Moorella thermoacetica: one gene and its partner. Each later gene encodes a partner of the first gene's protein in a complex. Links are inferred from orthologs where the notes say so. Each region holds a gene or a part of one and is shown on either strand. Other genes may lie near its edges. The genes, in order: uvrA and mfd.

What was found.
Region 2: the proteins of uvrA (region 1) and mfd are in contact, whole or in part, in a crystal structure (PDB 4DFC), measured with the Escherichia coli proteins. The link is inferred for Moorella thermoacetica from one-to-one orthologs.

The regions. Positions count from the first base shown.
Region 1 is NZ_CP012369.1:257,024-273,052, forward strand. The notes cover bases 1,619-5,117. They hold uvrA (excinuclease ABC subunit UvrA), read left to right. Parts: upstream 1,619-2,001; coding sequence 2,002-4,917; downstream 4,918-5,117. Other genes in these bases: MOTHE_RS01330 (UvrD-helicase domain-containing protein), read left to right, coding at 1,619-1,851; uvrC (excinuclease ABC subunit UvrC), read left to right, coding at 4,931-5,117. In the rest of the region: more of MOTHE_RS01330, read left to right, coding at 1-1,618; more of uvrC, read left to right, coding at 5,118-6,772; MOTHE_RS01345 (Cof-type HAD-IIB family hydrolase), read left to right, coding at 6,744-7,562; RNase adapter RapZ, read left to right, coding at 7,668-8,567; MOTHE_RS01355 (gluconeogenesis factor YvcK family protein), read left to right, coding at 8,615-9,955; DNA-binding protein WhiA, read left to right, coding at 10,017-10,964; MOTHE_RS01365 (hypothetical protein), read left to right, coding at 10,927-11,145; rpoN (RNA polymerase factor sigma-54), read left to right, coding at 11,194-12,579; gap (type I glyceraldehyde-3-phosphate dehydrogenase), read left to right, coding at 12,775-13,782; MOTHE_RS01380 (phosphoglycerate kinase), read left to right, coding at 13,942-15,123; tpiA (triose-phosphate isomerase), read left to right, coding at 15,204-15,953; gpmI (2,3-bisphosphoglycerate-independent phosphoglycerate mutase), read left to right, coding at 16,005-16,029. UniProt on the Escherichia coli protein: The UvrABC repair system catalyzes the recognition and processing of DNA lesions. UvrA is an ATPase and a DNA-binding protein. A damage recognition complex composed of 2 UvrA and 2 UvrB subunits scans DNA for abnormalities.
Region 2 is NZ_CP012369.1:79,395-90,239, forward strand. What follows is about bases 208-4,302. They hold mfd (transcription-repair coupling factor), read left to right. Parts: upstream 208-550; coding sequence 551-4,102; downstream 4,103-4,302. Other genes in these bases: MOTHE_RS00420 (hypothetical protein), read left to right, coding at 208-404; MOTHE_RS00430 (mechanosensitive ion channel family protein), read left to right, coding at 4,114-4,302. Outside these bases: more of MOTHE_RS00420, read left to right, coding at 1-207; more of MOTHE_RS00430, read left to right, coding at 4,303-5,025; spoVT (stage V sporulation protein T), read left to right, coding at 5,188-5,739; bifunctional methyltransferase/pyrophosphohydrolase YabN, read left to right, coding at 5,823-7,295; MOTHE_RS00445 (HU family DNA-binding protein), read left to right, coding at 7,377-7,652; MOTHE_RS00450 (RNA-binding S4 domain-containing protein), read left to right, coding at 7,710-7,979; MOTHE_RS00455 (SpoIID/LytB domain-containing protein), read left to right, coding at 8,050-8,979; sporulation protein YabP, read left to right, coding at 9,049-9,315; spore cortex biosynthesis protein YabQ, read left to right, coding at 9,312-9,788; MOTHE_RS00470 (RNA polymerase sigma factor), read left to right, coding at 9,899-10,141; MOTHE_RS00475 (FtsB family cell division protein), read left to right, coding at 10,116-10,460; MOTHE_RS00480 (S1 RNA-binding domain-containing protein), read left to right, coding at 10,541-10,845. UniProt on the Escherichia coli protein: Couples transcription and DNA repair by recognizing RNA polymerase (RNAP) stalled at DNA lesions. Mediates ATP-dependent release of RNAP and its truncated transcript from the DNA, and recruitment of nucleotide excision repair machinery to the damaged site.

The DNA of each region.
Region 1 (16,029 bases):
ACCTTTCACAGCATCTGCCTGGACCTCCTTCAATCTTCCCTCACCGGGTCACCGGGAGCGGATCTTCAAGGAAAACCAGTGGGCACGACGGATACTCCGGCTTCCCCGCGGCTGACGGTCGTTGATGAAGCCGATGCCCGGGAGATCCTGGCCGGGGTTCTGGCCGAGAAAGGAACCGGGCGCCGGGGGTTGCCCGGCCTACAACGGCGCATCTCCCTTTTGAAGAGCCGCGGCCTCCTGCCCGATTCTCCGGAAGTGCCGGCCGACCTCCGGCCAATCTACCGGGCTTACCAGGAGCAGCTGGCGGCCTACGGTGTCCTCGACTACGACGATATCCTCCTGAAGGCCCTGGAACTTCCGGCCTTAAGGCCGGAAGGTGCTCCCGCATTCCAGGGGCCCGTTCCCTTCACCCATCTCCTGGTGGACGAGTTTCAGGATGTCAACGCCGTCCAGTACCGGCTGGTGAAGAAATGGACCGGGGACGGGAAGAACCTTTTCGTTATCGGTGATCCCGATCAGGCCATCTACGGCTTTCGCGGGGCCGATTATCGCTTTTTCGGACAACTGTTGGAGGACTTCCCCGCTGCCCGGGTCTTCCGGTTGACCAGGAATTATCGCTCGACGCCGGTTATTCTCCGGGCAGCCGCCGCCGTGGTAGCCCATAACCCGGGCGGCGATCTCAGGGCGGCTGCCGGGGGTGAGCTGGCAGCTACCACCGCCAGTACCACCAGCCCGGCAGCCGGCCCGGGTATATCAGGTGGGGGCGGGCTGGTGGCCACCCGCCCGGAGGGAGGACCCATCCTCCACCTGGAAGCCCCGGGGGAAACGGCTGCGGGTATTGCCATCGTCCGGGAGATCGGGCGCCTGGTCGGCGGAGCCACCATGTTGCAGGCCCACGGGCAGGACGGCGGCACCTGGCGGGAAGGCCCGGAAACCGGAAGCGATGGGGCCTATGGCTTCAGCGATATCGCCGTCCTCTGTCGTACCGGGCACCAGCTAAAGGCCCTGGAGGAATGCTTTTTAAAAGAGGGACTGCCCTACCGCATCGTAGGCCGGGAGAGTTTCCTGGAGGAACGCCCGGTGCGGGAGGCCCTGGCCTTCTGCCGCTGCCTGGTGAACCCGGAGGACGATTTTCACCTCCTTAAATACCTCGGTTCCGGATCTGCCGGAGTCGGCGAGGAGGTTGCTATACAGGTCAGGGAAATGGCCCTTAAGAGGGGAGTCCCGGCCTGGCTGGTTATCAGGGAACTGGCGGGCGAACTGCAAAACTTTATAAACTCCCTGGAGGCTTACCGCGCTGCCCTGGACAAGCAATCCCCGGCGGAACTCCTGGCCCGCTGGGCCGGGGAACATGGCCTGCTGGATGAGCCCTCTATCAGCCGGTTGTTGCGGGTGGCGGAGCGTTTCCCGGATTTATCTGCTTTCCTGCGCGGGGTAGTTCTGGTCGGGGAGGCCGACCACGAACGGCCGGGGAACAATGGCGCTTCTCCGGAAGTGGTAACCCTTATGACCCTTCACGCCGCCAAGGGGCTGGAGTTCCCGGCGGTCTTTATCGCCGGGGTAGAAGACGGGCTGCTGCCCCTGAAAGAGGGGCCGGGGGTAACCTTAAGCCCTGAGGAAATGGCTGAGGAACGACGCCTCTTCTATGTGGGCATGACCCGGGCGCGGGAGCTGCTGGTCCTGGTTTCGTCCCGTAGGAGGGAGCTAAGGGGCACGGTGGTACCGGCGGAGCCTTCTCCCTTCCTGGGGGAGATACCTGCAGACTGCCTGGTAAGGGAGACGTGGGATGCCAGGGGTAAGAAGAAAAACGGGAAAGATGAGGAGAAGTATCAGCAACTGAGCCTGTTTTAAAGTCCTGGTTGGCATAACAGGCGAAGACCTCGCCCCTACCCGAACTAGGTGGAGGGGGAGAGCGCTGCCGGCGGCGGTATGTTTCCCCGGGCATTTATGGTATAATACTGCCGGGAATTATAGCCTTAAGCAGAAAACAGGAGGTGCAATATGGCCAGGGATAAAATCGTCATCAAGGGAGCACGGGCCCACAACCTGAAAAATATCGATGTTACCATTCCCCGGGACCAGCTGGTGGTCATTACCGGCCTGTCCGGCTCGGGCAAGTCGTCCCTGGCCTTTGACACCATTTATGCCGAGGGCCAGCGGCGTTACGTCGAGTCCCTTTCCTCCTACGCCCGGCAATTCCTGGGGCAGATGGATAAACCCGATGTCGACGTTATCGAGGGGTTGTCCCCGGCCATCTCCATTGACCAGAAGACGGCCAGCCATAACCCCCGCTCCACCGTGGGGACGGTGACGGAGATCTATGACTACCTGCGCCTCCTCTTTGCCCATATCGGCCGCGCCCATTGTCCCCGTTGCGGCCGGCCCATCACTCCCCAGACGATCTCCCAGATGGTGGATCGCCTGCTGACCTATCCGGAGGGTACCCGTCTCCAGGTCATGGCCCCCATTGTTCGGGGCCGCAAGGGGGAGTATCGTAACGTTCTGGAAGAGATTCGCCGGCAGGGTTACGTCCGTGTCCGGGTGGACGGGGAGATTCGGGAAACCAGTGACAATATCAGCCTGGCCAAGAATAAAAAGCATACCATCGAGGTAATCGTAGATCGCCTCCAGGTGCGGCCCGGCGTAGCCAGCCGCCTGGCGGAATCCCTGGAAACGGCGCTGAAACTGGCCGACGGCGTTGTCCTGATTGATATCGTCGGCCAGGAGGAACTCCTTTTAAGTGAAAAATTTGCCTGCGTGGAGTGTGGCGTCAGCCTGCCGGAGGTGACGCCCCGCCTTTTTTCTTTTAATAACCCCTACGGGGCCTGTCCGGCCTGCACCGGTCTGGGCGTAACCATGAAGGTAGACCCGGGCCTGGTCATCCTGGATAAAAGCCTTACCCTGCGGGAAGGGGCCATCGCGCCCTGGAGCCGCGGTAATAACGGTTACCAGCAGATGCTGGAATGCCTGGCGGACCACTACGGTTTCAGCCTGGATGTGCCGGTGCGGGAACTCAAGCCGGAGCACCTCCAGGTAATCCTCTACGGCTCCGGGGAGGAGCGTATTAAATTTCGTTATACCAACCGTTTCGGCGACCGGCGGGCCTATGAGGCTCCCTTCGAGGGGGTTATTCCCAACCTGGAACGCCGTTACCAGGAAACCCAGTCGGAATGGTCACGGGCGGAAATTGAGAATTATATGAGCCAGCAGCCCTGCCCGGCCTGCCGGGGAGCGCGCCTGAAACCCGAGGCCCTGGCCGTCAAAGTGGGGGGCCTCAATATCTGCGAACTCGCGGCCCTGGATGTCCGGGCGGCAGCTGAATTTTTAAGGAACCTCAACCTGAGCGAGCGCGAGAAGGTCATCTCCCGCCAGATTTTAAAGGAGATCCTGGCCCGGCTGCAGTTTTTGCTGGACGTGGGCCTGGATTACCTGACCCTGGATCGGACGGCGTCTACCCTGTCCGGGGGCGAGGCCCAGCGTATCCGCCTGGCCACCCAGATTGGCTCCCAGTTGATGGGCGTCCTGTATATCCTGGACGAGCCCAGCATCGGCCTGCACCAGCGGGATAACGAGCGTCTCATCGCCACCCTGAAGCACCTGCGGGACCTGGGTAATACGGTCATCGTCGTCGAGCATGATGAGGATACCATGCGTGCCGCCGATTATATCATCGACATCGGCCCCGGAGCGGGGGAACAGGGCGGCCGGGTGGTGGCCGCCGGGACGGTCCCGGAGGTTATGGCCAACCCCAACTCCCTGACGGGCCAGTACCTGAGCGGCAGGCGGCGTATCCCGGTACCGGCAGAGCGGCGCCGGCCGGGGGACAAATGGCTGACCATTAAAGGAGCCAGGGAACACAACCTGAAGGGTATCGATGTTAGCTTTCCCCTGGGGCTCTTTATCGGCGTCACCGGGGTTTCCGGTTCCGGTAAGAGCACCCTGGTAAACGAGATCCTCTACCGCGCCCTGGCCCAGCGCTTGAACGGCGCCCGTACCAATCCCGGTGCTTTTGCGGGCCTTACCGGCACCGAATACCTGGACAAGGTAATCGAGGTCGACCAGTCACCCATCGGCCGGACGCCACGCTCCAACCCGGCCACCTATACCGGCGTTTTTGACGATATCCGCGCCCTTTTCGCCGCCACCCCCGAGGCCCGGGCCCGGGGCTACAAGCCGGGGCGCTTCAGCTTCAACGTCAAGGGCGGCCGCTGCGAGGCCTGCGGCGGCGACGGCATTATCAAGATCGAGATGCACTTCCTGCCCGATGTGTATGTGCCCTGCGAGGTCTGCCAGGGCAAACGCTATAACCGGGAGACCCTGGCCGTAAAATATAAGGGCAAGTCAATCGCCGATGTCCTGGCCATGACCGTGGACGAAGCGGCGGAGTTTTTCGCCCCCATTCCCCGGCTGCACCGGCGCCTGACGACCCTCCAGGACGTGGGTTTGGGCTATATCACCCTCGGCCAGCCGGCTACCACCCTGTCTGGGGGCGAGGCCCAGCGGGTGAAGCTGGCCACGGAGCTGGCCCGGCGCAGTACGGGCCGGACCATGTATATCCTGGACGAGCCCACCACGGGTTTGCATATGGCCGACATCGAGCGGCTGCTGAACGTCCTGCAGCGTCTGGTGGACGCCGGGAATACAGTGGTGGTCATCGAGCATAATCTGGATGTAATTAAATCGGTAGATTATATCATCGATCTGGGGCCCGAAGGCGGTGAGGGCGGCGGCCGGGTGGTGGCCACCGGCACGCCGGAAGAGGTCTGCCGGGTAGCAGCCTCCTATACCGGCCGCTTCCTGGCTCCTGTACTGGAGCGGGACCGGGGCCTGCCGGCCCTGGAACCCCGGACGGCAGGCCTGCCGGAGGAAGAACCCCGCGGCCGCCGGGAGCTACCCCTGGTAGTTGGGCAGGAGTAGGGGAAGGGATACCATGGACCTGGAGGAGAAACTGGCGCGCCTGCCGGACCACCCCGGCGTATATATAATGCACGATGCCAACGGGGCAATAATCTATGTCGGCAAGGCGGCTTCCCTGAGGAATCGGGTGCGTTCCTACTTCCGCGGCCAGCACCAGCCGCGGACGCAAGCCATGGTCAGCCACGTTGCCGACTTTGAGTATATCTTGACGGACAACGAAGTCGAGGCCCTGATCCTGGAGTGCAACCTGATCAAACAACACCGGCCGCGGTATAACGTCAGCCTGAAGGACGACAAGAGTTACCCCTATATCAAGATAACCACCCAGGAGGATTTTCCCCGGATCCAGATTACGCGTTCCGTGACCCGTGACGGTTCCCGTTACTTCGGACCTTATACCAGCGCCGGTTCCCTGAAAGAAACCCTGAAGCTCCTGCGCGGCCTTTTTCCCATCCGGACCTGCAGGGATACCCCCCTGCAACCCCGCAGCCGTCCCTGCCTCAACGCCCATATCGGCCGCTGCCTGGCCCCCTGTGCCGGCCAGGTCGACCGGGAGACCTACCGGGAGGCGGTCGATAATGTCATTATGTTCCTGGAAGGCAGGCATACGGCCCTGGTTAAGGAGCTGAAGGAGCAAATGGAAGCCGCCGCCGCGAGACTGGAGTTTGAAAAGGCGGCCAGGCTCCGGGACCAGCTCCGGGCGGTACAGGAGGTCTGTGAAAAGCAGAAACTGGCCGCCGCCAGCGGGGAAGACGCCGACGCCATCGCCTTCGCCCGGGAAGGGGAGGCTGCCCTGGGGCTCATCTTTTTTAGCCGGGGCGGCAAGGTAATCGGCCGGGATCACTTCTTCCTAACAGGGAGCGAAGGGTTATCCCGGGGGGAGGTTATGGCGGCCCTGCTAAAAGAGTATTATAGCCGGGGAGTAGAGATACCGCCGGAGATCCTCCTCCACGACGAACCGGAGGATGCCGCCACCATCGCCAGCTGGTTGAGCCGGCTCCGTGGCGGCAGGGTTAACCTGCGGGTGCCCAAAAGGGGTACGAAATTAAAACTCCTCCGGCTGGTTCACGAGAACGCCGTAAGCCTCCTCCAGGAGCACCTGCTGACCCGCCGGCGCCAGGAGGAGGGCAGCAGGGCGGCCCTCCTGGAACTCCAGGAAATCCTGGAGTTACCGCGCTTGCCGCGGCGGATGGAGGCCTACGATATCTCTAACTTCCAGGGGAGCTCCCAGGTGGGAGCTATGGCCGTCTTTGTTGACGGCCGGCCGCTGCCTTCGGCGTACCGCCGGTTTCAGATTAAGACTGTCCGGGGGCCCAACGACTTCGCTTCCCTGCAGGAGGTTTTGAGCCGTCGTTTCCGGCGGGCTGCCGAACAGGACCCCCATTTTGCCGATTTGCCGGATTTCGTCCTGATTGACGGCGGCCTGGGCCAGCTCCACGCCGCCCGGGAGACCATGGAAGCCATGGGGGTAGGGTATATTCCCACCTTTGGCCTGGCCAAGGAGGAGGAACTGTTATTCCGGGTGGGCACCTCCGAGCCCATCCGCCTGCCCCGTGAGAGCAAGGCCCTGCAAATCCTGCAACACCTCCGGGATGAGGTGCACCGCTTTGCCATCACCTATCACCGGCAAAAGCGGGAAAAGACAGCCTATCGCTCGGTCCTGGACGACATTCCCGGCGTAGGCCCCAAGCGTAAGAAGGCATTATTACGTCATTTTGGTTCCGTAGCAGCCATCAGCAAAGCGACGCTGGAAGATTTACTGGCCGTAGAGGGGATGAACCGGACCGTGGCGGCCCGCATCCTGGCCGGCCTGGGGAGGAGAAGTGATGGGGAAGATTCGACTGGTAGCCCTTGACCTGGACGGGACTCTTCTGACCGACGATATCGTCATCGAGCCCCGGGCCAGGGAGGCCATCAGGAAGGTTAAGGAGAAAGGTATAACCGTGACCCTGGCAACCGGGCGCATGTTTAGTTCGGCCCGGCCCTATGCCGTTGAATTGGGGTTGGAATTGCCCCTGATCGTTTATCACGGCGCCCAGGTACGCCATTCTACGACAGGGGAAATACTCTTTGAACGTACCCTCCCGGTACCCCTGGCCCTGCGCTTGATTAAAAACATCAAGGAATTCGGTTACCCCTATAATGTTTATCTGGACGACCGGCTTTATGTAGAGAGCATCCAGGCGGAGAACGAAGAGTATGCCTGGCGGGCCGGGGTGGACCTCCACCGGGTAGAAGATATGCTTACCTTCCTGGAGCAACAGCCGAAGGGACCTTTGAAAATTGTCGCCCTCCACGACGGGCCCGCCCTGGATCCCCTGGAAGCAGCCATCCGCCGGGAGGCAGGGGCAGGAATCTATATTACCAGGTCGATGCCCACCTACCTGGAACTCCTGAATCCCGAAGTCAACAAGGCCCGGGGACTCCAGGCCCTGGCTGAGCTGGAGGGGATCAGCCCGGAGGAAATTATGGTCTGCGGCGATAGTTACAATGATGTCCAGATGTTCCGCTACGCCGGCCTGGCGGTGGCCATGGCCAACGCACCGGAGAAAGTCCGGGCGGAGGCCGACTATGTCACCGGCAGCAATAATGACGGCGGCGTCGCCCAGGCCCTGGAAAAGTTCGTCCTGGGGGACGGAGCCTAGTAATCACAACCCCTCATGGGGGCCGACGCCATTCCCGGCTAAAAATGAAAATTTAGGTAGCGACTTTTTTGGTAGAAACCTATTGTTGGAGGAGGCGGGGTAGAAATGCCAGAGACAAAGTACCCGCGGCTGGTGATTGTAACCGGCCTTTCCGGGGCCGGCAAGACCCAGGCCGTACGCTGCCTGGAGGATCTGGGATTTTTCTGCGTCGATAACCTGCCCCCCTCCCTTATTCCCGGCCTGGTCGACCTCCTGGGCCACCCCGGTAAAGAGGGGGAAGGGATTACTAAAGTAGCCCTGGTTATGGATATTCGCGGCGGGGAGTTTTTCTCCGGCCTGGATGCCGCCCTCAACTACCTGGACGGCCTGGGTATACCCTATGAAATTCTTTTCCTGGAAGCGGCCGACGAGGTCCTGGTCCGGCGTTATAAAGAAACCCGGCGGCGCCATCCCCTTTCCAGCGGCGGTCAGATTTTAGAGGGGATTATTGAAGAGAGACGCCGCCTGGAGGAATTGCGCGGTCGGGCCAGCAAGATCATCGACACTTCCGAACTGACGCCCCGCCAACTGAAGGAGCAGGTTTCCGAGCTTTTCGGGTCCAGCCAGCGACGGCTTATTGTCAGTATCATTTCCTTCGGGTATAAATACGGCATCCCCCTGGATGCCGACCTGGTGATGGATGTCCGGTTTTTACCCAATCCTTATTATGTTCCTGCCCTGCGGCCCTTCACCGGCCACGACCGCTGTGTGGAGGAGTTTGTCATGGCCTCGCCGGTCACCCGTCAATTTATAGAGCAGTTTGCCGCCCTCCTGCGCTTCCTGATTCCCCACTACCTGCAAGAGGGCAAGTCCCACCTGGTGGTAGCCATCGGCTGCACCGGCGGCCAGCATCGCTCCGTCACCCTGGCCAATAAGCTGGGGGAGTTACTCCAGGGTGAGAACTACAGCGTGACGGTCAAACACCGGGATGTGGTTCGCTACCTGAGTACAGGCAACCGGAGGTAGAAAGACTAACCCCGGAGCCTTATTCTTCGTGGACGGGAGGTCCGGGCTTGGATGGCTTAAAATGGCTCTACCCGGGGCTTAAAATTAAACGTTGGCTGTTGCTGGCAGTCCTGGGTTTGCTGCTGCTTGTTTCTGGTCTAACGGTTATCTTGGGGATAACCCTGCTGGCTTCGGCGGAAAAAGGAGTTACCTGGTTTATCCTTCATACCCTGGGTGGCCTGGGCTCGCCCCTGCTGGCTGGTCTTTTGGCCATGGCCCTGGGAGCGGTCTTTATTGGGGTGGCCGTCCGGAATCTGGCCCGTTCGGTTATCCAGGTTCTCTTGCCCGGTCATACCGCCAATCCCTGGCAGGTTTTTTACCGGCGCCAGTACCTGGCCCGGGGCCCCCACCTGGTGGCCATCGGCGGGGGGACGGGGCTGGCCGTCCTCTTGCGGGGTTTAAAAAACTATACCCGCAACCTGACGGCCATCGTCACCGTGGCCGATGACGGGGGAAGTTCCGGTCGCCTGCGCCAGGAATTGAGCATCCCGCCCCCGGGGGATATCCGCAATTGCCTGGTGGCCCTGGCCGATACGGAAAGCCTCATGGAGGATCTCTTCAGCTACCGGTTCCGCCAGGGCGAGGGCCTGGCCGGTCACAGCCTGGGGAATCTCCTCCTGGCGGCCATGACGGATATGGCCGGTGATTTTGACCGGGCCATCCAGGAACTGGCCCGGGTCCTGGCGGTAGGGGGGCGGGTCATCCCCTCGACGACCACCCATGTCGTCATGGGTGCCGAACTGGCCGATGGCAGCACCGTCCTGGGTGAAAGCAATATCCCCCTGGCCGGCAAACCCATTAAAAGGGTGTTTTTAAAACCGGCTGACTGCCGGCCGCCGGCGGCGGCCCTGGAAGCCATTGCCCGGGCCGACGCCGTGATAATCGGCCCGGGGAGTCTGTATACCAGCGTCCTGCCAAACCTGCTGGTGCCGGGTATTGTCGAGGCCCTGCGGGATACCCCGGCACCGGTCTTTTATGTTTGCAACATCATGACCCAGCCGGGAGAAACGGACGGTTACACGGTGGCCGACCACCTGCGGGCCCTCATCGACCACTGCGGCCAGGGGATAATAGATACGGTAATCGCCCACAGCGGCCCCATTTCCCGGGCCGCCCGGCGGCGTTACGGCGAAAAGGGAGCCCGGCCGGTCCTGATTAACAGCCCGGCAATCGCCAGGATGGGGGTAGAGCTGCGCCGCGGCTGGCTGGTAGACGAGACCCATGTCGTCCGCCATCACCCCGAACGATTGGCCAGCCTGGTCATGGAAGAGGTTTACCGGCACCAGGCCCGCGGCCGGCGGCGTTTTTTTTACCTGGTACGGGAGAGATTTCGCACCCTGGCCCGGTAGGCAGGATCCGGGAAGGCCCCCGGTGGGGGCAGACCTAAATTTTCACAGGAGATAAATGCTGATGCCGTTATCCTTTTCCCTGCAGACCAAGGAAGAACTGGCCCGGGTGAAGGCCCGGCACCCTTGCTGCCGGCAGGCGGAACTGGTGGCGTTTTTGCGTCTTGGTAACCTGGATGGAGGGCAGCCCGGGGAGGAAACAGTCCTGTTTACCACTCCCTACCCGGCCCTGGCACGAAAGGTCTATTCCCTGGCCAGGGAGTTCCTGGCCTGCCCCGTGAAGGTCAGAAACAGCCGCCGCCAGGGCAAAGGCCGCCCGGTCTTCAGGGTCGTTGCCCGGGCCCGGCTGAAAGAAATCCAGGACTGGCTCGCCGGCCGGGCGGGGGTGCCGGAATACCCCTGCTGCCAGGCTGCCTATATGCGGGGGGCCTTCCTGGTAACGGGCTCGGTTAATAAACCCTCGGGGACCCACCACCTGGAGCTCATTTTTCCGGATGCCGCCATGGCCGGCCAGATGCAGGGTTTGATGCAGCAGCAGGAACTGGAACCTCGCCTGAGTCGCCGCCAGCGGGGCTATGTCCTTTACCTTAAGGATAGCGAGCAGATTATCCGGGCCCTGAGCCTGATGGGGGCCTACAGCGCCGTCCTGGCCTATGAAAATGTCCTGATCTTTAAGGATATGCGCAACCGGGTGAACCGCCTGGTAAATTGCGAAACGGCCAATTTAACCAAGACGGTGGAAACCGGCCTGCGCCAGGCGGAGAACATCCGCTACTTGATAGCTACCGTGGGCTGGGATTATCTCCCACCCGCCCTGCGGGAGATAGCCGCCGTGCGCTTGCAACACCCGGAGGCCAGCCTGAAGGAACTGGGGGAGATGCTGCACCCCCCGGTGGGTAAGTCGGGTGTCAATCACCGCCTGCGCCGCCTGGAGCTAATTGCCAGGCAGGTGCGCGGCCAGGGAAGAGAAGGTTATGCGCCGGACGACGACCTTTCCCGCCCGCGGGCATAATGCCATGGCCTCCTGGCAGAAGGTAACCCCCTTTTTAGCGGGTGGCCTGGAACTCTGCCTGGGATTACCCTTCACCCCGCCCGCCCTTTTTACGCCTGAAGAGCTGGATCCTGAGCGGCCGGGTAAAAATGGAGGTAACGCCGTCGCGGCGGCAGGAAAAACCGCCGGGGAAAACGAATAGTATATACCAAGAGCGGTAATCAGGTAATAACCGGAAGGGAGGAGAGCTATGCGCGAAGGTTTAGGCCTTAACCTGGAACAGACGCAAAAATTGATCATGACGCCGGAATTACGCCAGGCCATTGTTATCCTGCAGCTCTCCACCCTGGAACTGGCCGACTATATCCAGCAGGAACTCCAGGAAAACCCGGTCCTGGAAGTGCGGGACGACGGCGAAGTGGCGGCCGGCTGTGAAAGTCGGGAGGAGAACGATTCCTTCGATATTGACTGGCAGGAATATTTCCAGGACGGCAGCGACCTAGGTTATGTCTGCGAGCCCCGGGAAGAACTGCCGGAATGGTATCCGGAGAATTTCCCTACCGGCCAGCCCACCTTGCAGGATCACCTCCTGCTCCAGCTGCAGATTGCCGCTACCAACCCGCGCCAGGTGGAAATCGGGAGTTTCTTAATCGGCAACCTGGACTCTAACGGTTATTTAAAAATCAGCCTCAAAGAGGCAGCCGCCCTGTTAAAGGTGCCCCAGGCTGACGTCTGGCAGGTCCTGGACCTTATCCAGCACTTTGATCCCCCCGGCGTAGGGGCCCGGGACCTGGTGGAGTGCCTGCTGTTACAGCTGCGCCAGAGGGGAGAGGCCCCGGCCGGGACGGAAAAAATCATTCGCGGCTTTTTGCCGGATGTGGCTGAAGGGCGCCTGACCCGCATCGCCCGGCGCCTGAATATGAGCCTGCCGGCCGTCCAGGCAGCGGTAGACTATATTCGCTCCCTGGACCCAAAGCCGGGCCGTTCCTTTGGCGGCAGCCTGGATAACCGCTATATTGTCCCTGACGTCATTATCGAACGGGTGGGGGACGAGTATGTGGTCCTGGTAAATGACCTGGCTATGCCCCGGCTGGGAATCAACCCGGTTTATCAGGCCCTCCTACGAAAGGAGGCTGCCTGTGACCCCCGGACCAGGCAGTTTATCGAACGCAAGCTCAACGCTGCCGCCTGGCTGATACGCAGCCTGGAGCAGCGGCGCCTGACTGTTTACCGGGTAGTTAACTGTCTGGTGAAGGAACAGCGGGAGTTTCTGGATAAAGGACTGAAATATTTGAAACCCCTGACCATGCGCCAGGTAGCCGCTGCCCTTGGTATCCACGAATCCACCGTCAGCCGGGCTACAGCCAACAAGTATGTCCAGACGCCCCAGGGGGTTTTTGAGCTGAAGTTTTTCTTCGCCAGCGGCGTCGAGAAGCGAGGGGGCGCGGCCGCTGCCGAGAGCATCAAAAAGATGATTTCTGAAGCCATTGGCCGGGAAGACCCTGCTTCGCCCCTGACTGACCAGCAACTCCAGGAGATGTTGCAGCGACAGGGTATCCGCATCTCCCGGCGGACGGTTGCCAAGTACCGGGACGAGCAGGGCATCCCGGCGGCGGCTAAAAGAAAACGATATTAGTTAAGAAGGATTTTGACCATTTGTGTTGAATAGATAGTATTTGACGGTACAATCTCCGGCAATTAGCAATATATCATAATAAATCCTGATTGGGTTAGGAATAATATCAAAAGCCAAGGAGCCTGAAAGCGGTGGGGGTTGACGCTGCAGGAATTTAACCCTTGCCGTTACAATAAATATAAGGAGGAGTACATAATGGCGATTAAGGTTGGTATCAATGGTTTCGGGCGTATTGGCCGCCTGGTTTTCCGGGCCTCCCTGGAAAAACCGGAACTGGAAGTAGTGGCCATTAACGACATCACCGATGTTAAGACCAATGCCCATCTCCTGAAGTACGACTCTGTCCACGGCCGCCTGAACGCCACGGTAGAAGCCCGGGAAGGGGCTATGGTAGTCAACGGCCGGGAGATTAAGGTCCTGGCCGAACGCGATCCCGCCAAACTTCCATGGAAGGATCTGGGAGTAGATATTGTCATCGAATCGACGGGGGTCTTTACTGACGCCACCAAAGCTGCCGCCCACCGCCAGGCAGGTGCCAAAAAGGTCATCATCACCGCCCCGGCGAAAAACGAAGACATTACCATCGTCATGGGTGTCAATAACGATAAATACAATCCGGCCCAACACCATATTGTCTCCAACGCCTCCTGCACCACCAACTGCCTGGCACCCATCGCCAAGGTCCTTCACGACAATTTCACCATCAAACGGGGTCTCATGACCACGGCCCACTCTTATACCAATGACCAGCGCATCCTCGATCTCACCCATAAGGACCTGCGGCGGGCCCGGGCCGGTGCCCTTTCCATTATTCCCACCACCACCGGCGCCGCCAAAGCCATCGGCCTGGTTTTACCGGAACTGAAGGGTAAACTCAACGGTATGGCCATGCGGGTGCCCACCCCCAATGTCTCCGTCGTCGACCTGGTGGCCGAACTGGAGAAACCGGCCACGGTAGAAAGCATCAATGCCGCCATGAAGGCAGCCGCCGAAGGCCCCATGAAGGGTATCCTGGGTTACTGCGAAGAGCCCCTGGTTTCCCGCGACTTCAACGGCGACCCGCGTTCCTCCATCGTCGACGCCCTGTCCACCATGGTTATCGACGGCACCCTGGCCAAGGTCGTTTCCTGGTACGATAATGAATGGGCCTATTCCAAACGGGTCGTCGACCTGGCGGCTTTTATGGCTGCCAAAGGGCTCTAAAAAAGGCGGTCGCCGCAAGGCGACCGTTTCGCATGCCTTGGTAATTAGGGTAACATAATAGAAAAATATGCAGGTATAATTGCTGCCCGTATTCCCTTCACCACGACGAGTCAGGTAGGATTTTGCCAGAAGTCTATTTTCGAAGGAGGTTTTACGCAGGTGGCCAAGTTAACCCTCAAAGATCTGGAGCTTAACAATAAACGGGTCCTGGTGCGGGTCGATTTCAACGTCCCCCTGGAGGCAGGCCGGGTGACTGACAATACCCGTATCCGGGCGGCCCTGCCTACCATTGAATACCTGCTGGACCACGGCGCCCGGGTGATTCTTATGTCCCACCTGGGCCGGCCCAAGGGTAAGGTCAAGGAAGAGCTGCGCCTGGACCCGGTGGCCAGGGAACTGGAAAGCCTCCTGGGCCGGCAGGTACATAAGGTCAACGACTGCGTCGGTCCCGAAGTTGAGGCCGCAGCCGCCGCCCTCAAGCCCGGCGAGGTTCTCCTCCTGGAAAACCTGCGCTTCCATCCCGAAGAAGAAAAGAACGACCCCGGTTTCGCCCGGCAGCTGGCCAGCCTGGCCGATGTCTATGTGAACGACGCCTTTGGCGCCGCCCATCGCGCCCATGCTTCCACCGAGGGCGTAGCCCACTACCTGCCGGCGGCGGCCGGTTTCCTGCTCCAAAAGGAGATCGAGACCCTGGGCAAGGCCCTGGCTGATCCCGAGCGGCCCTTTGTGGCCATTATTGGCGGGGCCAAGGTATCCGACAAGATCAGCGTTATCCGTAACCTCCTTACCAAAGTAGACACCCTGATTATCGGCGGTGGCATGGCCAACACCTTCCTGAAGGCCCAGGGCTATGCCATGGGTAAATCCCTGGTCGAAGAAGATCAGGTACCCCTGGCCCAGGAGTTGATCCAGCTTGCCGCCCAGAAGGGGGTAAAAATGCTCCTGCCCCGGGACCTGGTAGTGGCCCAGGAGTTTAAGGCCGATGCCCCCCACCAGGTAGTTGCTGTAAATGCCGTGCCTGACGGCTGGATGGCCCTGGATATCGGCCCGGAAACGGCCCGGGCCTACGCCGGCGCCCTGGAGGGAGCCCGTACCGTCGTCTGGAACGGCCCCATGGGCGTCTTTGAGATGGAGGCCTTTGCCCACGGCACCGAGGCTGTAGCCCGGGCAGTGGCCGCCGTCGACGGCATGACCATCGTTGGTGGCGGCGATTCCGTCGCTGCCGTGGAAAAGATGGGCGTGGCCGGAAAGATCGGGCATATCTCCACCGGTGGCGGCGCCTCCCTGGAGTTCCTGGAAGGCAAAGCCCTTCCCGGCGTTGTCGCCCTGACGGAAAAGTAACTGCCGGCCGGCTACCTTAACTCTAAATACTGCCTGCCCCTGGAGGCAACCGGGGTAACTCGGGCAAGGGAGGAATTAAATTGCGCCGACCAATTATTGCCGGCAACTGGAAGATGCATAATACAACGGAAGAGGCCCGGGATTTGGTCACCCTGCTGCGGCCCCTGGTAGGTACGGCCCGGGCGGAGGTAGTGGTCTGCCCGCCTTTTACGGCCATAGCGGCCACAGTTAACGCCGCCTCCGGGTCCAACATCTCCGTTGGTGCCCAGGACCTCTTCTGGGAGGATAAGGGGGCCTACACCGGCGAGGTTTCCGGGCCCATGCTGCGGGACCTTGGCTGCCGTTATGTCATCATCGGCCACTCCGAACGGCGCCAGTATTTCGGCGAGACTGATGCCACAGTGAATAAAAAGCTCCTGGCTGCCTACCGCAATGAATTGCTCCCCATCGTCTGCGTCGGTGAAACCCTGGCGGAGAGGGAGGCCGGCCACACCCTGGAGGTTGTCGGCCGCCAGGTCCGGGAAGGGTTAAAGGGCCTGGAAACCGGCCAGGCCCGGGATCTGGTTGTCGCCTACGAGCCCGTCTGGGCCATTGGCACCGGCAAGACAGCTACGGCCGCCGACGCCCAGGAGGTTATCGCCTTTATCCGTAAAACCCTCGGAGAGATGTACGGCGAAACAGCCGCGGCAATCAGGATCCAGTACGGCGGCAGCGTCAAGCCGGAGAATATTGCCGAGCTCATGGCCCAGCCCGATATCGACGGTGCCCTGGTGGGCGGGGCCAGCCTGGATGCCGTTTCCTTCGCCGCCATTGTTAATTACGATCAATAGTACAAAGGAACAGGAGAAATCATTTTGGCTATAGCAGTTAATCGTCCGTTAATGTTGATGATCCTGGACGGCTTTG
Region 2 (10,845 bases), 180 kb from region 1 along the record:
GTCTCAGCGCTGCCCTTTGCGCCTGGCTCCTCAACCGCTTGCTGCTGCACCTGGGAGTTCACGGAGTCCCAGCCCTCCTGGGGCCGGTTATCGAGGAGACGTTAAAAACGGGTCTGGCCCTGGCTGCCGGGGCCTCCCTGGCCGGCGTCCACAGCACCTTTGGCCTGATTGAGGGACTCTGGGAACTGCCGGCCGGGACCCCGCCGGGGGCTCCAGCCGCCCCGGTCCGGGGGTATCCTGGCGCCTGGATAGGGCCGGCCCTGGCGGCCTGGGGCGGCCATTCCTTTTTTGGTTTGCTGGTATTATTGACCTATACCCGTACCGGACATCCAGGTACGGCCTGGGCTATGGGCCTCCTGGCCCATCTGGCCTGGAACAGGGCCGTCCTGGCCTTACATCGCTAAATTTACGCGGGAAGGAAACTTGACTTCCTTTAGTGGGGCCGAATATAATATATACTGAACTTATATTGGGAATATAAAAGAGGCCCGGGTTAAAAGGGCCTTTTATTAGTCCAATGAGGCCTGTCCTGGGTAATGGAGTGCGGTAGATGTACAATAACAGCATATTACAAATTATCAGAGATAGCGAACAATTTTACGCCATCGCCGGGGGCCTGCGTCGGGGCGCAGGCGAGGTGCAGCTTTATGGCCTGCCGGAAGGGATGAAGGGCTTGTGGCTGGCGGCTATGCTGGATGAATTTAACCCCATTCTGGTAGTCACCCCCGGGAGCGAAGAAGCCCAGCGCCTGGCAGCGGATATAGAATCCTTCTGGCCGGGGGAGGGCATTGACTACCTGCCGCCGTCTGAGCTCCTGCCGTTGGAGGTTTATACCCCCAGCCCGGAACTGGCCGCCCAGCGCCTGAAGGTCCTGACGAACCTGGTCAGCGGCCGGACCCGCATCCTTGTGGTGCCGGTGGAGGACTTGCTCCGCAAGCTGCCGCCGCCGGATACCCTGCGCCATTCCCTCCAGTCCCTGGAGGTAGGCCAGATTATTGACCGCGAGGCCCTTTTGCAGAAATTAACTGGCCTGGGGTACAGGCGGGAAGAGGTGGTTGAGGCCCCGGGCCAGCTGGCGGTAAGGGGAGGTATTATTGATATCTTCCCCCTAGGAGCCGAGGAACCGGTGCGTTTAGAATTATTTGGCGATGAAATCGATTCCTTGCGCCGCTTTGACCCCGTCAGCCAGCGCTCGGTGGCCGACCTGCGGGCTATAGTCGTGGGGCCGGCCCAGGAAGTCCTCCCGCCCCCGGACCTGGGGCCGGGGCTGGAAACCCTGAAGGCAGAATTTTCCCAGACCTATGCCACCCTGCGCCAGCGCCAGCCCCAGGCCGCCAGGGAACTGAAGGACCGGGTCCAGGAGTTGATTGCCATGCTGGAGGCTGGTTCCTGGCCCGGTGGTAGCAGCCAGCTCCAACCCTTCTTTTACCCCCGGCAGGCCACCCTTTTTGAATACTTCCAGCGCCAACCCCTGCTGGTCCTTGACGACCCGGCTCGTCTGCTGGAAGAGATGCGCCGTCGGGAGCAACAGCGCCTGGGAATTTTTACCGATATGCTGGCCGCTGGCCTGGCTCTGCCCTCCCAGGGCCAGGCCTATCTGGATAGCGCCGACCTGGAACGGTTGTGGCAGCGCTACCAGCGCCTGTATTTCTCCCTGCTACCCCGTCGGGTACCGGGGAGCAATCCCCGGCCGGCAGTAGGTATCAGTGCCCAGACCATACCGGCTTTCCAGGGTAAACTCGGCCTGGTGGTAGAAGAATTGACCCGCTGGCGCCGCGAGGGGTACCGGATCATCCTGATGGTAGCTGACCCGAACCGGGTGGTAGCCCTGCGCCAGGCCCTGGCCGAGCAGGGTATCGAGGCCCTGACCCATCCTGAGGCCAGGGACACCCTGGGACGGGGAGAGGTAATAATGGTCTCCGGCCGCCTGCGCCAGGGCTTTACCTGGCCGGAGATGCGCCTGGCCATTATCGGGGATACGGAGATCTACGGCCCGATCAGGAGGCCGCGGCGGGTCAAGACGCCCCGCGAAGGAAGCAAGATTAGCTCCTTTACTGACCTCAAAGAGGGAGACTATGTTGTCCACGTTCACCACGGTATCGGTCGTTACCTGGGCCTGCAACAACTGGACGTAGGCGGGGTTAAAAAGGACTACCTCCTCATTCAATATGCGGGCAAGGACCGCCTCTATGTACCTGTGGACCAGGTTTCCCTGGTCCAGAAGTATGTCGGCGGTGAGGGGCATGTTCCCCGCCTGTATCGCCTGGGCGGCAATGAATGGAACAAGGTCAAGAGCCGGGTTCAGGAGGCCGTCCAGGAGATGGCTCAGGAACTGCTGGACCTTTATGCCCGTCGGGAGGCCATCCCCGGGCATGCCTTTGGGCCCGATACCCCCTGGCAGCGGGAATTCGAGGAGGCATTCCCTTATACGGAAACGCCGGATCAGCTCCGGGCCATCGCCGAGGTTAAGGCCGATATGGAAAAGCCCCGGCCCATGGACCGCCTCCTTTGCGGCGACGTGGGCTACGGCAAGACGGAAGTGGCTATGCGGGCGGCCTTCAAGGCGGTCATGGATGGTATGCAGGTGGCTGTCCTGGTACCCACCACTATCCTGGCCCAGCAGCATTACGAGACCTTTAAAGCCCGTTTTGCCCCTTTTCCGGTAAAAATCGCCGTATTGAGCCGCTTTTGTTCGCCCAGGGAACAAAAGGTAGTCGTGGAGGCTTTAAAGCGGGGTGAGGTGGATATAGTTATCGGTACCCACCGGCTTCTCTCCAGCGATGTAAATTTTAAAAACCTCGGCCTGGTGATTATCGATGAGGAACAGCGCTTCGGCGTTGCCCATAAAGAAAAGCTGAAGCAATTGCGTTACAGCGTTGACGTCCTGACCATGACGGCTACCCCTATACCCCGGACCCTGCATATGTCCCTGGCCGGCGTACGCGATATGAGTATGATTGAGACACCGCCCGAAGACCGCTTCCCCGTCCAGACCTATGTGGTGGAGTATAACCCGGAGCTGGTGCGGGAGGCCATCCGCCGGGAACTGGATCGAGGCGGGCAGGTCTTTATAGTTCATAACCGGGTGCAGGATATTGATCGCTTCGCCTACCATATTCAGCAACTGGTGCCGGAAGCCCGGGTCGGCATCGGCCACGGCCAGATGGGCGAAGAAGAGCTGGAGAATGTGATGCTGGACTTTATCTCCGGCCGCTACGACGTCCTGGTCAGTACCACGATCGTGGAAAACGGTCTGGACATTCAGAATGCCAATACCCTGATTGTCGATGAGAGTGATAACTTCGGCCTGGCTCAGCTCTACCAGCTCCGGGGCCGGGTCGGCCGCACCAACCGCCTGGCCTATGCCTACTTCACCTACCGGCCGGACAAGGTACTCGGTGAAATAGCTGAAAAACGCCTGGCCGCTATCCGGGAGTTTACGGCTTTCGGTTCGGGGTATAAGATTGCCCTGCGGGACCTGCAGATCCGGGGTGCAGGTAATTTCCTGGGGCCCGAGCAACACGGCCATATGGTGGCCGTCGGCTTTGACCTCTACTGCCAGCTCCTGGAGGAAGCAGTCCGCAAACTGAAGGAGCAACGTGGCGAGGGAGTGCCCCGGCCAGCCTTGGCGGAACCCCAGGCCACCCCCATTGAACTGTCGGTAGATACCTTCCTGGGTGATAACTATATCCCGGAGGCTACCTTAAAAATGGAACTCTACCACCGCCTGATGAATGCCGGGGATCTAGCTGCCGTAGAGGATATCGCCGCGGAAATGGAGGACCGTTACGGACCGCCGCCGCCGGAAGCCAGGAACCTTCTGGCCCTGACCAGGGTCCGCATCCTGGCCCGTGAGGTAGGGGTAATAAGCGTCAACCAGAAAAACCGGGAAGTAGAATTGAGCTTTGGCCAGCATACCGGCCTGCGGGGAGAAAAACTCCTGCAGCTCAACCAGTATTTCCCCCGGAAGCTGGCTTTCTCTTCAGCCGGCGGCCTTACCATCAGGGTACGGGTCATGGGTCTGAGCCAGGAAGAATTACTGGACCTGCTGGAGAAAGTCCTGACCAGGATCAAGTACCTGGTAACCGAAGCAGCAAGTTAGGAGGGTCGACATTGCTTTCGGATGATCTTACCCGGCTCTGGCAGGGCCTTAAGCCGGGGTTGCTCTCAATCCTCACGAAATTATTCCGGGCCGCAGTCATCATGGTGGCCGCCCTGGTCCTCTACCGGCTGATCTCCAGGTTTATTCACCGCATTTTCCAGGTTGCCAGGAGGGATCCCCAGAGGGAAAAAACCCTGGAGATCCTCCTCAGCTCTGCCGTGCGCTACCTCATTTATACTGTAGCCGCCATGATGGCCTTAAACCAGTTTGTTAACATAACCCCAATTATCGCCGGTGCCGGAGTGGTGGGCCTGGCCATAGGTTTTGGCGCCCAGAGCCTGGTCAAAGATATCATTACCGGTTTCTTTATTATTTTTGAGGACCAGTTCCACGTCGGCGATCTGGTGGAGATCAACGGCCAGGTGACCGGGACGGTAGAGGAACTGGGCCTGCGCATGACCACCGTCCGGGAATGGAGCGGCAAGAAGTTTTATATCGCCAACAGCGAGATCAAAACCGTCCGCAATTATAACCGGGATGAGCTGCGGGCCATTGTTACGGTTACCTTTCCCTTCGAGGAAGACCCGCGCCGCATCCGGACGGTTCTGGAGCAGGTGTGCCGTGAGGTAGAAAGGGAGTACCATGAAGAATTTATCCCCGACCCCTCTGGCCAGGGCCTGGCCGAGCCACCCCAGATTTACGGAGTCACTGATATTGATAAAACGGATAAGGGGGGCCAGTTTACCATTACGGCCCGTACCAGGACCGGCGCCCTCTGGACCGTTGAAAGGGCTTTACGGGAAAAGATCTGGCAGGCCTGCCGGGATAACGGTATCCGCCTGGCCTACCCCACCAGGGTTTATGTCGGCAACCAGCCCGGCGGCGAAGAGGTCCCGGCGGGGAGCAACTCGCCGATGCTATAAATACCATAGTCTTAGCAAAAGAACCTGATTTTATACCTGGCTCCAGTTATAGAAAAGGAAGGGAAAAAATGAATAAACCCTTGCAGCGGATTATATACTAACAGTGAAAGCTATCTTAGGAAAAAGGCTACCTTAAAAAGGGTAAAGGGGGGATAGATTGCAGTGAAAGCAACAGGCATTGTACGGCGCATCGACGATCTAGGACGCGTAGTGATACCTAAAGAAATCAGGCGAACCCTGCGGATCCGCGAAGGAGATCCCCTGGAGATCTTCGTTGACCGCGAGGGCGAGGTGATTTTAAAAAAATACTCGCCCATTGGCGAGCTGGGAGACTTTGCCAAGGAGTACGCAGATTCGCTTCACGAAGCCATCGGTCATATTGCCTGTATCGCAGATCGGGACAATATTATCGCGGTGGCAGGTGCCCCCAAGAAGGAGTTCCTGGATAAACCTATCGGCCAGGCAATAGAGAGGGTAATGGAGGAAAGGAAACCTCTTCTGGCCAATTCCCCGAGTGAAGACCTTTTCCCCATTGACGGCGAGGGCGAGGCCTATAAATTTACAGCTGAAGTTATCGCTCCAATCATCGCCGAAGGAGACCCTATCGGAGCCGTCATCCTCTGCTCCCGGGAACCGGGGGTAAAAATGGGAGATATGGAATTAAAGCTGGCGGAGACGGCGGCAGGCTTCCTGGCCAAACAAATGGAACAATAATGGCAGCGCCCCGGGCGCTGCTTTCTTTTTGACTTGGTTTCTGGTACAATAAAGCGGTATTCCTTTCCTGTGAGGCGAAAGTAATGGCAGGCAAGGTGATAGTTACCGGCTTGGGGCCGGGGGACCCGGCCCAGGTGCCAGAAGCTGTCCTTAAGGCCCTGGCCGGGGCGGATAAGATTTACCTGAGAACCGCCCACCACCCGGCGGTAGCCGCCCTGGAGGTACGGGGCCTTAAGTGGGAAACCTTTGATTCTTTTTATGAGGAAGCGGCGGACTTCGAGGAACTCTACCAGCGCATAGCCAGTTTTCTCCTCACCGCGGTAGCTAAGACAGATAAGAAACTGGCCTACGCCGTACCGGGTCATCCCCTGGTCGCGGAGCGAAGCGTGGCCCTGCTGCTAGAAAAGGCCCCGGCAGCCGGTGTCGACCTGGAGATTATTCCGGCAATGAGCTGCCTGGATGCCCTTTACGCCACCCTCAAAATAGACCCCGCCCTGGGGTTGACCGTAGCCGACGCCCTGACCTTCACGGTGGCTGGCCTGGACCCGGCCCGGGGTTTAATCCTTACCCAGGTATATAACCGCCGGGTAGCCGGGGAGATTAAATTAGACCTTATGACTGTCTACCCGGATGAATACCCGGTAACCGTCGTCCGCGGCGCCGGTCTTCCTGACGGCGAAAGGGTAGCCACCGTGCCCCTCTACACCATCGACCGCCTGGAATGGCTTGATCACTTAACCAGTCTTTACCTGGCACCCTACCCCGAGGGCCGGGATCGCACCCTGGCGGGCCTGGAAGCCATTATGGCTCGCTTACGAAGTCCGGAGGGGTGCCCCTGGGACCGGGAGCAAACCCATATCACTCTGAAACGTTATCTGGTAGAAGAGACCTACGAGGTCCTGGAGGCCATCGACGCCGGGGACATGAATAAACTATGCGAAGAATTGGGAGACTTACTGCTACAGGTGGTCTTCCACGCCAGGCTGGCGGAGGAAGAGGGTGATTTTACCCTGGCCGACTGCCTGGAGGGTATCTGTGCCAAGATGCGCCGGCGCCACCCCCACGTCTTCGGCCAGGCCGTTCTGAATACGGCCGGGGAAGTACTGGCGCGCTGGGACCAGATCAAGGCTACCGAAAGGAGAGAAAAAGGCGAAGAAGCACCGTCGGTATTGAGCGTGCCCCGGGGCTTGCCGGCCCTCTTAAAGGCCTTGAAGGTCCAGGAGCAGGCCGCCCGGGTGGGTTTTGACTGGCCCCGGATAGAGGAAGTCTGGACCAAGGTGGAAGAAGAACTGGACGAGTTGAAAAAAGCGGTTGCCGGCGCCGGGGTGGAGGAGCAGGCGGCTGAGATGGGGGATCTCCTCTTCTCCCTGGTCAACCTGGCCCGCTGGCTCCAGATTGAACCGGAGGCGGCGCTTCAGGCAACGGTTGCTAAATTCGCTCGGCGCTTCAATTATATAGAAAAGGCCGCCCTGAAGGGAGGCAGGGATATCGAGGATCTCTCCCTGGCGGAGATGGACGCCCTCTGGGAAGAAGCGAAAAAAATTAGGCCATCTTAGCTGGAAATGCAGGAGATTGTTGGATTATAGCGAATACATGACGACAGGGGCAAATGTCACAGCAGGAGGGATTGAGTAAGGATGAATAAAATGGACCTGATTGCCAGCGTCGCCGAAAAAACGGACCTGACAAAAAAAGACGCCGAAAAGGTGGTTAACGCGGTCCTGGCAAGCATCGAAGAAGCCCTGGCCCAGGGCGAAAAGGTACAGCTGGTTGGTTTCGGCACCTTTGAGATCAAGGAACGGGCGGCCCGGGTAGGCCGTAATCCGCGGACGGGGGAAGAAATCCAGATTGCCGCCACCCGTGCGCCGGTCTTTAAGGCGGGTAAAGCCTTAAAAGACGCTGTCGCCCGCTAATGAAAGCAAAAAGAAAATCAGGCCACGGCCTGATTTTCTTTTTGGGGGAGGTATACAATGCGCCTGGATAAATTTCTCAAGGTGTCCCGGCTGATAAAGCGGCGAACCCTGGCCAAGGAGGTCTGCGACGGCGGCGGGGTTGAGGTTAACCGCCGGCCGGCCAAGGCCAGCACCGAGGTAAAACCGGGGGACGTCCTAACTCTAAAGCTGGGCAATCGCTGGCAGACTGTTGAAGTCCTGGCCACACCGGAACACATCGCCGCCAACCAGGCCCGGGAAACCTACCGGGTCCTGGCCGAAGGCCAGGCTGAGAATCCCGAAAAATAGGGCCGGTGTGCATACTCCGGCCTCCTTCCGGCCTATAATAAGGTTAAATCCTTTAAAGGCAGGGAAGGATATGGCGCGCGGGTTTAAACTGGTAGCGGTTCTCCTGAATATCTTGCTATTAAGTCAACTCTTTGCCGGTTGCCGGGCACCAGCCAGGAAACCGGCAGCCCAGGAACCAATAATCTCCCTTTATGTAAACCAAACCGGCGAGGTTAAGCGGATGAAGATCGAGGACTACCTGCCCGGAGTGGTGGCGGCGGAAATGGATCCCACCTGGCCCCTCAACGCCCTGGCAGCCCAGGCGATTTTAGCCCGGACCTTCACTATGAAAAAAATCCAGGAGGGCGGCGTCAAGGCCCACGGCACTGATGCTTCCACCAGCGTCGAGGAGTTTCAAGCCTATGATCCCACTAAAATCAATGATAACGTTCGCCGGGCCGTAGAGATGACCCGGGGCGAGGTTGTCAAGTACAATGGTAATTATATTAACGCCTGGTTCTACGCCTCCGGCGGGTCCCGGACGGCCTCCTCGGCCATAGAAGGCCTGAACTTTCGTAGTGAACCGGCACCCTATATCCAGAGCGTACCCGATCCGGGGATGGCCATCACCACGGCGGAAAATAAAAGCTGGACGGCGAGCTTTAGTAATGCCGAACTGGCAGCGGCCGTACGTAGGATTACCGGCCAGGACCCGGGGCCGATTACCAGTGTAAGGGTAGCCGCCAGAGGGCCCTCGGGCCGGGCCACTCAGCTAAGAATCGGCAGACTCACCGTCGATGTCCCGGCCCTGCGGCTGGCCTTGGGCAACGACCGGCTGCGCTCCACCTTGATAACCGGGATCACCACCAGCGGCGGCCGGGTGACCTTTAAAGGCGAAGGTTACGGCCACGGCGTGGGTATGAGCCAGTGGGGGGCCAGGGCCCTGGCCCAGCAGGGGAAATCGCCCCAGGATATAATCAAATACTTTTTCAAAGACATCCAGCTGGTCAAGGCCTGGTAGGCCGCCGGCTTTTTTTTATACTTTTTTACCCCCTCACCTCATAAAATTTACGGGAGGGGGTATGGCGGGATGGCTGACGGGCAACACCAGCTGTCCATAATCAACCGGGAGAAACTGGTTATCAGCGGCGTCCTCCAGGTCCTGAACTATGATGAAGAAGAAATTCTCCTGGAGACCACCCTGGGATACCTGGTTATTAAGGGCAGCAATTTTAACATCAGCAATTTAAGCCTTGAGACCGGCAACCTGGAGCTCAGCGGCCGGGTGAATAATCTCAGCTACAGCGAGGGGAAGGGCGCCAGGGGTAAAGGCCTGATGCAGCGCCTGTTTAAATGATCCCTGTTCTCGACCAGTGGCAGATATTTTTAGCCCTGGCCGGGGCGGGGATGGTGCTGGCCTTTGCCTTCGACTGCTACCGGGTGGGCCGTTATTTCTGGCGGCCCCGGTCCCTGGCTACCATGGTCGGGGATGCCCTTTTCTGGCTCTTATTTACCCTCCTTACCTTTATCCTGCTCATGCTCATCAACTGGGGCGAGGTACGGGCCTATACCTTTCTAGCCCTGGTCCTGGGAGCCTTACTTTACGGCCTTTTCCTGAGCCGCAGCACTCGCCGCTGCCTCTATGCCGGGGGGCGTATTTTGGGGTCAGCCCTGGCCCTGGGCCGGCGCCTTCTCAACCGGACGGTGCTGGTTGTCCTCCTGCCCGGTCGCCTGGCCCTCAATTTCCTGGCCTGGCCCCGTAAAACCTTGCAATTTATATGGCGCCGCTGGCGGCGGCCCGGCGGTCCCGGAGGGTCGGCAGGCGGTTAATTTATTTACCCCGGCTGGCAGGATTCCCCTCCCTGGCGGCGAATTATATACTTGTCCAATAGTTGTCCACAATTTGTGCATAATATGTGGATAAACCTGGGGAAGAGAACGTGCAAATTGAAATCCGGGGTGCGGAAAAACTGAGTTTCCGGGAGCGCCAGGTAGTGGCCCTCAAGGAGATGGGCTTAAGTAACGAAGAGGTTGCCCGGCGCCTGGGCCTGAGTGCCAGCAGCGTGGCTACCCTTTACCACCGGGCCCGGACTAAGGGCTATCAGGTGGTAATTGTCCTGCCTGGCGAAACCCTGGGAATATTTGCGGAGGAAGAGGATGAGCAAGGTAATCCGTCTGCCTAAAAAGCGCCGGTTGTGGCCTGAGCTGATAATTATACTGGTTGCCGTCTATCTCCTGTACTCCTTTGCCCACCTGGGCCTGGCTCTCTATCAGACCAACCTGCAGATACAGGCCTATGAAAACCAGAAGGCCGCCCTCCTTCAGGAGAATGCCCGCCTGCGCCAGGAAATCCAGGAATTAAACAGCGATAGTTATATTGAAAAGGTGGCCCGGGAAGAACTGGGACTGGTCAAACCCGGTGAGCGGGTGATTATGTCCGCTCAGCCCGGCCAGGTAAGGCCTTACAAACCGCCGGAGCCGGGACATCAATTTCGCGATTAACCATCTTGGTTATTGACAAATTTCTTAACTCTTGCATATAATGGGATCAGCTTGATGAGAACAGGAGGAATTCCGCTCGTATGTCCATCGCTGTAGGCACTGTTTTGGAAGGGGTGGTCAGCGGGATCACCAAGTTCGGTGCCTTCGTGGAATTACCCGGCGGCTTGACGGGTCTGGTGCATATTTCCGAGGTTGCTGATACCTACGTGAAAGATGTCAATGACTACGTGAAGGAAAAAGACCGGGTCAGGGTAAAGGTTATCAACATCGATGAAAAGGGAAAAATCGGCCTTTCCATTAAACGCGCCAATCCCGATTACGTGGAGCGGCGCGGGCCACGTCACAGCCGCCAGGCTGCTTCAGCCTCCTTCGAGGATAAACTGGC